Syntrophobotulus glycolicus DSM 8271: one gene and its partner. Each later gene encodes a partner of the first gene's protein in a complex. Links are inferred from orthologs where the notes say so. Each region holds a gene or a part of one and is shown in the gene's direction. Other genes may lie near its edges.

Region 1 (7,770 bases):
GCAGAAAGCGTGGCTCAACAACTGAAAAAAAGAGTATCTTTCCGTAGGGCAATGAAGCAGACAGTCGGACGCACCATCCGTGCAGGCGGCCAAGGGATCAAAATCTCATGTAGCGGACGTCTTGGTGGAGCGGAAATCGCTCGTACCGAATGGTATAACGAAGGAAAAGTACCGCTTCATACCCTGCGTGCCGATATTGATTATGGTTTTGCTGAAGCTGATACAACCTACGGCAAAATCGGCGTCAAGGTCTGGATTTACAAAGGAGAAGTTCTTCCGACCAAGAAAGCTGCTCAGGAGGAAGGAGGAAAATAAATGCTTGTACCTACCAGAGTAAAACACCGTAAGCAATTTCGTCCCAGTATAAAAGGGAAAGCATACAAAGGGAATAAGGTAACCTATGGGGAATATGGCCTGATGGCGCTGGAAGGGGCCTGGGTCACCAATCGTCAGATTGAAGCGGCCCGTATTGCCATGACCCGTTATATCAAACGTGGCGGTCAAGTGTGGATCAATATTTTTCCGGACAGACCAATCACGGCAAAGCCTGCCGAAACCCGTATGGGTAGCGGTAAAGGGGCGCCCGAATACTGGGTTGCGGTTGTAAAGCCCAACAGAGTAATGTTTGAACTCGCAGGAGTTTCGGAAGAAGTAGCTCGTGAAGCACTTCGTCTTGCTATGCATAAACTCCCGATCAAATGCAAGTTTGTCCGCAGGGAAGAAGTTGCTGAACAGGCTGGAGGTGACGCAAATGGCGAAGAGTAAGAATTTAAGAGACATGACGGATGAAGAACTCTTAAAGCAAATCGACCAGCTGAAAACCGAACTGTTCAATTTGCGTTTCCAATTAGCGACAGGACAGCTGGATAATCCAATGCGTATCAGAGATGTACGTAAAGGAATCGCCAGAGGAAAGACCATTCTGCGTGAGCGCGAACTTAACCGTGCTTGAGGATTGGGAAAGGAGGCAGTGAACAGTGGAAAGAACACAGCGTAAAGAAAGATACGGAAAAGTAGTCAGTGACAAAATGGATAAAACCATTGTTGTAGCGGTCGAAACCTTGGAAAGCCATCCTAAATATAAAAAGACCGTGAAAAACACCAAAAAATATAAAGCTCATGACGAGAACAATGAAGCCAAAATTGGAGACATTGTCTTAATTATGGAAACCAGGCCTTTAAGCAAGGAAAAACGCTGGAGACTGGTCAATATCGTTGAAAAGGCCGTTGTTCTGTAATACTGACGGGAATAAAACAAAGAGTATAAATTGAATTCAAGCAACAGAAGGGAGGTCACACCGGATGATCCAAGCTGAAACTACACTAAAGGTTGGAGATAACACTGGAGCAAAGAAACTTCTCTGTATCCGGGTGATGGGCGGCTCAAAGCGTCGCTATGCTTCCATTGGCGATGTCATCGTTGCTTCAGTTAAAGAAGCAACACCAGGTGGCGTTGTCAAAAAGGGAGATGTCGTTAAAGCGGTGGTTGTCCGTACAACCAAGGAAATCAAGAGAGCCGATGGTTCTTATATTAGATTCAGTGAAAATGCTGCCGTAATCATCAGGGATGATAAAAGCCCGAGAGGTACCCGTATTTTCGGACCGGTGGCCCGTGAATTAAGAGAAAAAGACTATATGAAAATTGTTTCGTTAGCACCGGAAGTATTGTAAGATAACGTGCCGGACGGAGGTGAAAGTTAATGGCCGCCGAGAATCACAAGGTTCATGTCAGAAAAGGCGACACGGTTATGGTCATAACCGGCAAAGATGCCGGTAAAAAAGGTAAAGTATTGCAAGTACTGCCTAAGGCAAACAGGGTAGTTGTCGAACAGGTCAATATCGTAAAGAGACATACCAAACCGACAAAAGCATTGCCTCAAGGTGGGATTGTAGAAAAGGAAGCCCCAATTAATAGCTCCAATGTTATGCTGTACTGCACAGAATGCAATTCAGTAACAAGGCGGAGTATGAAGATAACAGAACAAGGTAAATTCAGAGTCTGCAAAAAATGCGGACATAGCTTTGTGGACAGCACGAAGAAATAATTTGGAAGGGAGGTACTCAGGTGGCTCGTTTAAAAGAAATATACAGGAAAGAAATTACCCCTGCTCTCCAGACAAAGTTTGGATACAAAAATATTATGCAGACACCTCGTTTAGATAAGGTAGTCATAAATATAGGGTTGGGGGAAGCGATATCTAACCCGAAGGCCATTGATGGAGCAGTAGCGGATATGATGACGATCTCGGGTCAAAGGCCTGTAGTTACCCGCGCCAAAAAGTCGATTGCAGGATTTAAACTGCGTGCCGGTATGCCAATCGGAGTTAAAGTGACTCTGCGTGGAGACCGCATGTATGAATTTGTCGACAGGCTGATTAATATAGCACTTCCGCGAGTGCGGGACTTCCAGGGTGTATCAGGCAAATCCTTTGATGGCCGTGGAAATTATACACTTGGGATTAAGGAACAGCTGATTTTCCCGGAGATTCATTACGATCAGATCGATAAGCTGCGCGGGATGGATGTTGTCTTCGTAACAACAGCGCACACAGACGAAGAGGCGAAAGAACTGCTCCGGGGATATGGAATGCCGTTTCGTGACTAGAATATAAGGAGGCTAAAAAATGGCCAAGAAATCAATGATTGTTCGCCAATCGAACAAGCCGAAATATTCTGTTCGCTGGCATAACCGTTGTAAAATTTGCGGTCGTCCGCATGCCTATATGCGCAAATTCGGAATATGTCGGATATGCTTCAGAGAGTTGGCATACAAGGGTGAACTGCCAGGCGTCACTAAGTCCAGCTGGTAAGCATGATTTGGAGAAAGGGGGAAGACAACAGTGTCAATGTCAGATCCGATTGCAGATTTCCTGACACGCATCCGCAACGCAGGAATAGTATACCATGATAAAGTTGAAGTACCGGCATCCAGTATTAAAAAGGATATTGCTGAAGTACTAAAAGAAGAAGGCTTTATCAAGGATTTTGATTATATTGAAGATAATAAGCAAGGAATTTTAAGGCTGTACCTGAAGTATGGAACCAACCGCGAAAGAGTAATCACTGGAATCAAGCGGATCAGCCGTCCCGGTCTTCGCGTTTATGCGAAAAAAGATCAAATTCCCAAAGTTCTTGGGGGTCTTGGTGTTGCAATAATATCTACCTCCAAAGGTATTATGCCTGACAAAAAAGCCCGCCAGGAAGGGCTTGGCGGCGAAGTAATCTGCTATATTTGGTAAAGAACGGAGGTGTAGTAATGTCTCGAATTGGAAGGAAACCAATAGCTATACCCAACAGTGTTGAGGTAACCATAGATGGGAACAACGTAACGGTTAAGGGTCCGAAAGGTACTCTGAGCAGGGAACTGCGCGCTGAAGTAACTGTTACAGTGGAAAACCAGCAAATTTTGGTGACTCGTCCCAATGACGAACCGTTGTATCGCTCGATGCATGGCCTGACCCGTTCGCTCTTATTTAACATGGTTGAAGGTGTAACCAATGGCTACAGTAAAAATCTAGAGCTGGTTGGTGTAGGGTATCGGGCCTCGCTTCAGGGGAAAAAGCTTGTCTTGGCTGTAGGAAAATCACATCCTGTTGAAATAGAGCCATGGGAAGGAATCCAGATTGAAGTCCCTGCTCCCAATAAAATCTCTGTAAAAGGGATTGATAAGGAGAAAGTAGGCGTATTCGCTGCAAATATCCGTAAGGAACGTGAACCGGAACCCTACAAAGGTAAGGGAATTAAGTACGAACATGAGGTTGTTCGTCGTAAAGAGGGAAAAACGGGCGGTAAGAAGTAAGACAAGGGCAAAATCTCTTGTCGCATAGGAAAGGTGTGAAAGAACTTGATTAAGAGAGTTGACCGTAATAAAGTTCGTCGTGGCAAACATCACAGTGTGAGAAAGAAAGTCCAGGGTACCGCTGAGAGACCAAGATTGGCGGTATACAGGAGTATCAATCATATTTATGCTCAGATCATCAATGACGAGCTGGGAGTAACTCTTTGTGCAGCTTCTTCTCTGGAACCGGAATTTAAGCAAACAGAATTATATGGCGGCAATACAGAAGGTGCGAAGAAAGTCGGGGAAATGATCGCGAAGAGGGCTCTGGACAAAGGACTGGATAAAGTTGTCTATGACCGCGGGGGATATCTGTATCATGGAAGGATAGCCGTTTTAGCTGATTCTGCCAGAGAAGCAGGGCTTGAATTCTAATACTAACGGAAAAGGAGGGAAACTCATTGTCAATCATTGATCCCAGTAAGTTAGAACTTACCGAGAAAGTTATCCATATCGCTCGTGTTGCCAAGGTTGTTAAAGGTGGTCGGCGTTTTAGCTTCAGTGCTTTGGTTGTTGTAGGTGATGGTAACGGAATAGTAGGAGCCGGACTTGGTAAAGCCAGTGAAGTACCGGAAGCTATTCGCAAGGGTGTTGAAGATGCAAAGAAAAATCTTGTTTCAATCCCTTTAAGAGGAACGACAATTCCCCATCCTATATTAGGTGTTTACGGAGCAGGAGAAGTGCTTTTGAAACCGGCTTCAAAAGGAACCGGTGTTATTGCCGGCGGTCCGGTGCGTGCCGTACTTGAAGTAGCGGGAATCAAAGATATTCTGACAAAATCCTTAGGCTCTTCGAATGCGCATAATATTGTCAATGCCACAATGACCGGATTGAAATCACTGAAACGAGACAGTGATGTAGCGAAGCTGCGTGGCAAGTCGGTAGAAGAAATTTACGGTTAATGTAATATCATGCTAAATGGCAGACAGTAAGGAGGTGTTTTGGATTTGAAACTCCATGAACTTAAGCCTGCAGAGGGGTCAACCAAATCACGCAAAAGAGTAGGACGGGGGAATGGCTCAGGGTTAGGCAATACAGCCGGCCGGGGTCATAAAGGACAGAAAGCTCGTTCAGGGGGCGGTGTACGACCGGGATTTGAAGGCGGTCAGATGCCGATGGCCCGTAGACTTCCGAAACGTGGGTTTACCAATATATTTGCTAAAGAGTATAACATTGTGAATTTGTCCGATCTCGAAGAAAGATTTGAGAGCGGCGCTGAAGTAACATTGGAAACTCTGATCGAATCGGGTTTAGTGAAAAAAGTTCTTGATGGAGTCAAAGTTCTGGGTGACGGAGAACTCACCAAGGCTCTGACAGTCAAAGTTAATAAGGTCAGCAAAACAGCTGCAGAAAAAATTGCTGCGGCCGGTGGAAAAGTTGAGGTGGAATAAATGGCACTTTTAGAAACCTTAAAAGATGCATGGCAAGTTCCAACCATTCGTAAGAAAATCGCATTCACCTTGCTTATGTTGCTGGTATTCAGAGTTGGAGCACATATTCCGATTCCATTTATGGATAGAAATACACTTCAGCAGATGATGGGCAGCGGCGGAATATTTGACTTTTTTAACACATTTTCCGGTGGATCTTTGAAAAGGTTCTCAGTGTTTTCACTGAGTATTATGCCCTATATTACAGCATCGATCATAATTCAGCTTCTTACCGTAGTCGTGCCTTATTTGGAGAGATTATCCAAAGAAGGCGAAGACGGCAGGAAAAAGATCATGCAGTATGTTCGGTATGCAACCGTAGTGCTGGGTTTTATCCAGGGTTTTGGTTTGACCTTTGGACTGCGCGGAGCACTGATCTCAACAAGCACTGCTTTAAAAGTTCCGCTTTATTTTACGGTCGCAATCGTCCTGACAGCCGGAACAGCGTTTTTGATGTGGCTGGGTGAGCAGATTACGGAAAAAGGTATCGGCAATGGAATTTCTTTGATTATTTTCGCCGGTATCGTAGCGGGAATCCCGGATGCAATAAAACACCTGTATAGCTTGTTAAGTGTAGGAGAAGTCAGTTGGCTGGCCATACTTGGCATCTTATTACTATGTGTTATCGTAATAGCCGGGGTAGTTTTCATCCAGGAAGGACAGCGCAGAATACCGGTCCAATATGCGAAAAGAGTTGTTGGACGCCGTGTTTATGGCGGACAGAGTACGCATATTCCGCTTAAAGTCAACCAGGCCGGTGTAATGCCAATCATTTTTGGAGTCTCACTGATGGCATTCCCAAGCACTATTGCAACATGGATGCCTCAGACCTCCGGATTTGCCGTATTTGTTCATAAATATATGAGTATCAGCGGGTCATTTACAAGCATACCTTATATGATCCTTTATGCGGGTTTGATTATATTCTTCACGTATTTTTATACCGGGATAACATTCAACCCTGTTGATTTGGCGGACAATCTGAAAAAGAACGGCGGGTTCGTGCCTGGAATCAGGCCAGGCCGTCCTACATCAGAATACTTTATGAGAATTTTGAACCGAGTGACCTTGGCCGGCGGTGTATTTTTAGCAATCATTGCTGTGCTGCCCGCTCTGATCATGGGAACAACTGGAATTCCTAATCTTGCCCTTGGTGGGACATCTTTGCTGATCGTTGTCAGTGTTGCGCTGGAAACGATGAAACAGGTAGAAGCACAGCTTCTGCAGCGTCATTACCAGGGATTCCTGAAGTAGGGGGTATAAAAAGAGATGCGAGTAATTCTGATGGGTCCGCCGGGAGCAGGCAAAGGTACACAGGCTGAGCAGCTGATCGAGTACTATAAGATCCCGCATATTTCTACAGGCGACATGTTTAGGGCGGCAATCAAAGATCAAACGCCCCTGGGGATAAAAGCCAAAGAATATATGGATGCCGGAGGATTGGTTCCCGATGAGGTAACCATCGGCATTGTAGCGGAAAGAATCAAAAAAGATGATTGCAAAACCGGATTTATGCTGGATGGCTTTCCAAGAACGGCAGCTCAGGCAGACGCACTGGCAAAAATATTGAGCGATCTGAATGTTACCCTGGATGGTGTGGTAAATATCGAAGTAGATGATGAAACTCTTCTGCAAAGACTGACCGGTCGCCGGATTTGCAAAAAGTGCGGGGCAACATACCATATGGTATTTAACCCGCCGGCAAAAGAGGGAGTCTGCGACAAATGCAAAGGCGAGCTGTACCAGCGCAGTGATGATACACTGGAAACGGCCGAGAACCGCCTTAAAGTGTATAATGACCAGACAGAGCCCCTAATTGCTTATTACAGTGAGCAGGGACTTCTTAAAGGGATACAGGGAAAGCAGGATATCAACAAAGTATTGCAAGATATCATCAGTGCTTTGGGGCAATAACATGATTGAGATCAAGACAAAAGACCAAATTGCCCTTATGCGCAAAGCCGGCAGGATCGTGGCGGAAACGCTCGAGATCATGAGAGAGCATGTCCATCCGGGTATGACAACCGGTGAACTGGACAGAATAGCGGAGGACTATATCCGCAAACAGGATGCTATCCCTGCATTTAAAGGATATAACGGCTTTCCGGCGACGTTATGTACTTCCCTCAATGATGAGGTCGTACATGGGATACCCGGTTTAAGAGCACTGCAAAGTGGAGATATTATCAGTATTGATTGTGGGGCGGCAATTCAGGGTTATTACGGAGACGCGGCGGTAACACTGCCTGTCGGAGAAATAGAACCCAGATTAGCGAACCTGCTTAAGATAACTGAAGAATCATTGAAGCTTGGTATCACTCAGGCAATAATAGGAAACCGACTATTTGATATTTCCCATGCTGTTCAAACCTTTGTCGAGAGTAATGGAATGTCGGTGGTGCGGGACTATGTAGGTCATGGAATCGGAAGGAAAATGCATGAAGAACCACAATTACCCAACTTTGGCAGACCCGGCAGGGGGCCGAGACTCGAGGTAGGAAT
Region 2 (3,079 bases), 2.9 Mb from region 1 along the record:
CAGATGAATTTAATCGGTCATAATTTCTTTGTTTTTGTAAATTTGGAGACAGAAACCATGAACGTTGTTTACCGCCGGAAAGACGGTGACTACGGACTGCTGGAGCCCGACCGGATGGATCTCAGTAAATTTGATTAACCGAATTTAATTCAATAACAGGGAAAAAACTGATTTAGAGGCCGTTTTCTTCGGGAAACGGTCTTTTTAATTTTGGCAATTATTTCAATAAAATGTCTTTGGCACCTATTGGAACATTGAACCTTTCTGCATCCGGTGATAAAATAAAGCAATGAGTTACTATGCAGCCACGGAAAGAGAAGGTGTAATATGAGCTTTATCAAAAACCTTTTTGATGATAATGCCCGGGACGTAAAAAAATATCAAAAACGTGTCGACAAAATTAATGCTCTGGAAGCAGAGATAAAGGGACTGTCTGATGAGCAATTGAAAGAGAAGACCATTGAGTTCCGTTCCAGACTGGAGCAGGGGGAGAAACTGGATCATTTGCTGGAAGAAGCGTTTGCGGTCGTCCGTGAAGCATCAGCAAGAGTATTGGGGCAAAGACATTACGATGTTCAGCTTATCGGGGGCATGGTCTTAAACGACGGTCGAATTGCCGAAATGAAAACAGGGGAAGGAAAGACCCTGGTCGCGACTTTGCCCTGTTACCTCAATGCATTAGAAGGCAAAGGGGTTCATGTTGTGACGGTCAATGACTATCTGGCTTCCCGTGATGCCCATTGGATGGGGCAGATATACCGTTTTTTAGGCATGACCGTAGGGTTAATCGTGCATGGCTTATCCCATGAACAAAAAAGAGAAAGCTATCAGGCCGATATCACATATGGGACAAACAACGAATTCGGTTTTGATTACTTAAGGGATAATATGGCTGTATCTCCTAGGGGTATTGTGCAGAGGGACCCGAATTATGCGATTATCGATGAAGTGGACTCCATTCTTATTGATGAGGCAAGAACTCCGCTCATTATTTCGGGGGAAGCGGATAAACCGACAGAATTGTATTATCGGGTGTCCAAGGTCATACCGCGTCTGAAGCCGGAAGAAGACTATCATGTTAATGAGAAGGACAGGGTTGTTACTCTGACCGAAGAAGGAGTGAGCAGAGTAGAAACCATGCTGGGCGTGGACAACATGTATGATGATTTGCATAATGAAGTCGCCCATCATGTCAATCAAGCGTTGAAAGCCTATACATTGTTCAAAAGGGACCGGGATTATGTGGTCAAAGACGGTGAAGTCATCATTGTTGACGAATTCACCGGCAGGATGATGTTTGGCCGACGGTACAGTGAAGGACTGCACCAGGCGATTGAGGCTAAAGAGAATGTTAAAATAGAGAAAGAGACCCAGACTTTAGCGACAATCACCTTCCAAAACTATTTCCGCATGTATCATAAGCTGGGCGGGATGACGGGAACGGCAAAGACGGAAGAGAACGAATTCATTAATATTTATGGATTGGATGTTGTTATCGTTCCGACAAACATGCCGATGGTCAGAAAAGACATGCCGGATATTGTCTACCGGACCGAGCAGGGCAAGTTTAAGGCTGTTGTCGAGGACATCATTGATAAATTCAGTAAAGGACAGCCGACATTGGTTGGTACGGTTTCTATTGAAAAATCCGAGGTCCTCAGTGAAATGCTTCAAAAGAAGAGTGTCCCCCACCAGGTCCTTAATGCCAAGTTCCACGAAATAGAGGCTCAGATCGTGGCCAAAGCAGGGGAAAAAGGAATGGTCACCATAGCAACGAATATGGCCGGCCGCGGTACGGATATTGTTCTGGGTGAAGGGGTAAAAGAATTGGGCGGTCTGCACATTATAGGGACCGAACGGCATGAGTCGCGAAGGATTGATAATCAGCTGCGCGGTCGCTCCGGCCGTCAGGGAGATCCGGGGTCATCCCAGTTTTATATCTCAATGGAAGATGACTTGATGAGGCTTTTCGGCGGGGATAATATTGCCGGTTTTATGGACAAACTTGGTATGGATGACAGTGTGCCGATCGAGTCAAAGATAGTGAGCAAAAGCATAGAAGGCTCCCAGAAAAGAGTGGAAAACCGTAATTTCGAAGTGCGCAAACACGTTCTTAATTATGATGACGTAATGAATAAGCAGCGTGAAATTATCTACCTGCAAAGAAGAGCGGTACTGACCAAAGAAAATGTCGGAGAACAAATTCAGGATATGCTGGAAAAGGTCATTAAAGATACAATTGTCCGGTTCAGCGGGGAAACTCCTTATCCCGAGGAATGGGATATTCCAAGCCTTCTGGAATATTGTGAAAATGTCTTTCTGCCCAATCATGAGATAACAAATGAAGAAATAGAGAATCTATCTCAGGTAGAAGTTGAAGAATTTTTGCTGGAAAAGGCCCGGGAGCTGTATGAAAAACGAGAGGATGAGTTCGGCTCTGAGCTTATGCGGGAAATTGAAAGAGCTGTCGTGCTGCAAATCGTAGATACCCATTGGAAAGATCATCTGGATGCTATGGATATGCTTCGTGATGGAATTGGACTCAGAGCTTACGGCCAAAAGGATCCCCTGGTGGAATACCGCAATGAGGCCTATGAGATGTTTCAGGGGATGATCTCTGCTATTCAGGAAGATATCGTGACTTATATCATGAGGGTAACGCCAAGAATAACTGAGCAGGCCCCGGAGGAACCACAAAATGTCTCGGAGAATATGTATGAAGACGACCAGCCTAAGCAGCCCCGGAGAACGGGTCAGCAGACCGGACGCAATGAGTTATGCCCGTGCGGGAGCGGCAAAAAATATAAGAAGTGCTGCGGGGCTAATGACTGATTGCCGGCCTGTCTTCATTTACAATTGATTTAGAATCACCAGAATGTGTAATAATCCCATTGTCTAAATTTTCGAGGCAATGGGATTTTATTTTTTCGGGCAGAGGCAATCAGGTCACGCTCTGAACCTCGTTCAATGTTTTGCGAATTTATTTCTGAATAAAGCGATAAAATTAACTTGCAAGTCTGATCTGATTCAGCCGAGGAATAATTTGTGCTATAATACAGGGAGTAAGTTACAATATAGG

Evidence for each region. The genes of interacting proteins can lie anywhere in the genome.
Region 2: the proteins of secY (region 1) and secA are in contact, whole or in part, in a crystal structure (PDB 3DIN), measured with the Thermotoga maritima proteins. The link is inferred for Syntrophobotulus glycolicus DSM 8271 from one-to-one orthologs. Residues at the interface, in WP_004081795.1 of Thermotoga maritima: Glu108, Gly109, Glu110, Glu111, Ala236, Glu237, Arg238, Arg239, Ile240, Thr241, Ile242, Gln243, Tyr244, Ala245, Arg246, Arg247, Val248, Thr249, Gly250, Arg251, Arg252, Val253, Tyr254, Gly256, Ala257, Ser258, Thr259, Tyr260, Leu261, Pro262; in WP_004082002.1 of Thermotoga maritima: Glu261, Ala262, Arg263, Lys300, Ala301, Arg302, Thr303, Ile304, Ile305, Leu323, Tyr324, Asp325, Pro326, Val329, Ser330, Tyr333, Ile336, Lys340, Phe345, Val349, Glu363, Phe364, Tyr374, Ser375, Gly376, Gly377, Glu393, Ile395, Thr482, Ser483.

Annotation. Positions count from the first base shown.
Region 1 is NC_015172.1:409,630-417,399, forward strand. What follows is about bases 4,454-7,375. They hold secY (preprotein translocase subunit SecY), read left to right. Parts: upstream 4,454-5,229; coding sequence 5,230-6,522; downstream 6,523-7,375. Other genes in these bases: rpsE (30S ribosomal protein S5), read left to right, coding at 4,454-4,740; rplO (50S ribosomal protein L15), read left to right, coding at 4,786-5,229; SGLY_RS02155 (adenylate kinase), read left to right, coding at 6,538-7,182; map (type I methionyl aminopeptidase), read left to right, coding at 7,184-7,375. Also shown: rpsC (30S ribosomal protein S3), read left to right, coding at 1-315; rplP (50S ribosomal protein L16), read left to right, coding at 316-765; rpmC (50S ribosomal protein L29), read left to right, coding at 752-952; rpsQ (30S ribosomal protein S17), read left to right, coding at 978-1,238; rplN (50S ribosomal protein L14), read left to right, coding at 1,303-1,671; rplX (50S ribosomal protein L24), read left to right, coding at 1,701-2,045; rplE (50S ribosomal protein L5), read left to right, coding at 2,066-2,605; SGLY_RS02120 (type Z 30S ribosomal protein S14), read left to right, coding at 2,625-2,810; rpsH (30S ribosomal protein S8), read left to right, coding at 2,841-3,239; rplF (50S ribosomal protein L6), read left to right, coding at 3,257-3,799; rplR (50S ribosomal protein L18), read left to right, coding at 3,845-4,213; more of rpsE, read left to right, coding at 4,240-4,453; more of map, read left to right, coding at 7,376-7,770. UniProt on the Escherichia coli protein: The central subunit of the protein translocation channel SecYEG. Consists of two halves formed by TMs 1-5 and 6-10.
Region 2 is NC_015172.1:3,295,456-3,298,534, reverse strand. It holds secA (preprotein translocase subunit SecA), read left to right. Parts: upstream 1-327; coding sequence 328-2,832; downstream 2,833-3,079. Other genes in the region: hpf (ribosome hibernation-promoting factor, HPF/YfiA family), read left to right, coding at 1-138. UniProt on the Escherichia coli protein: Required for protein export, interacts with the SecYEG preprotein conducting channel.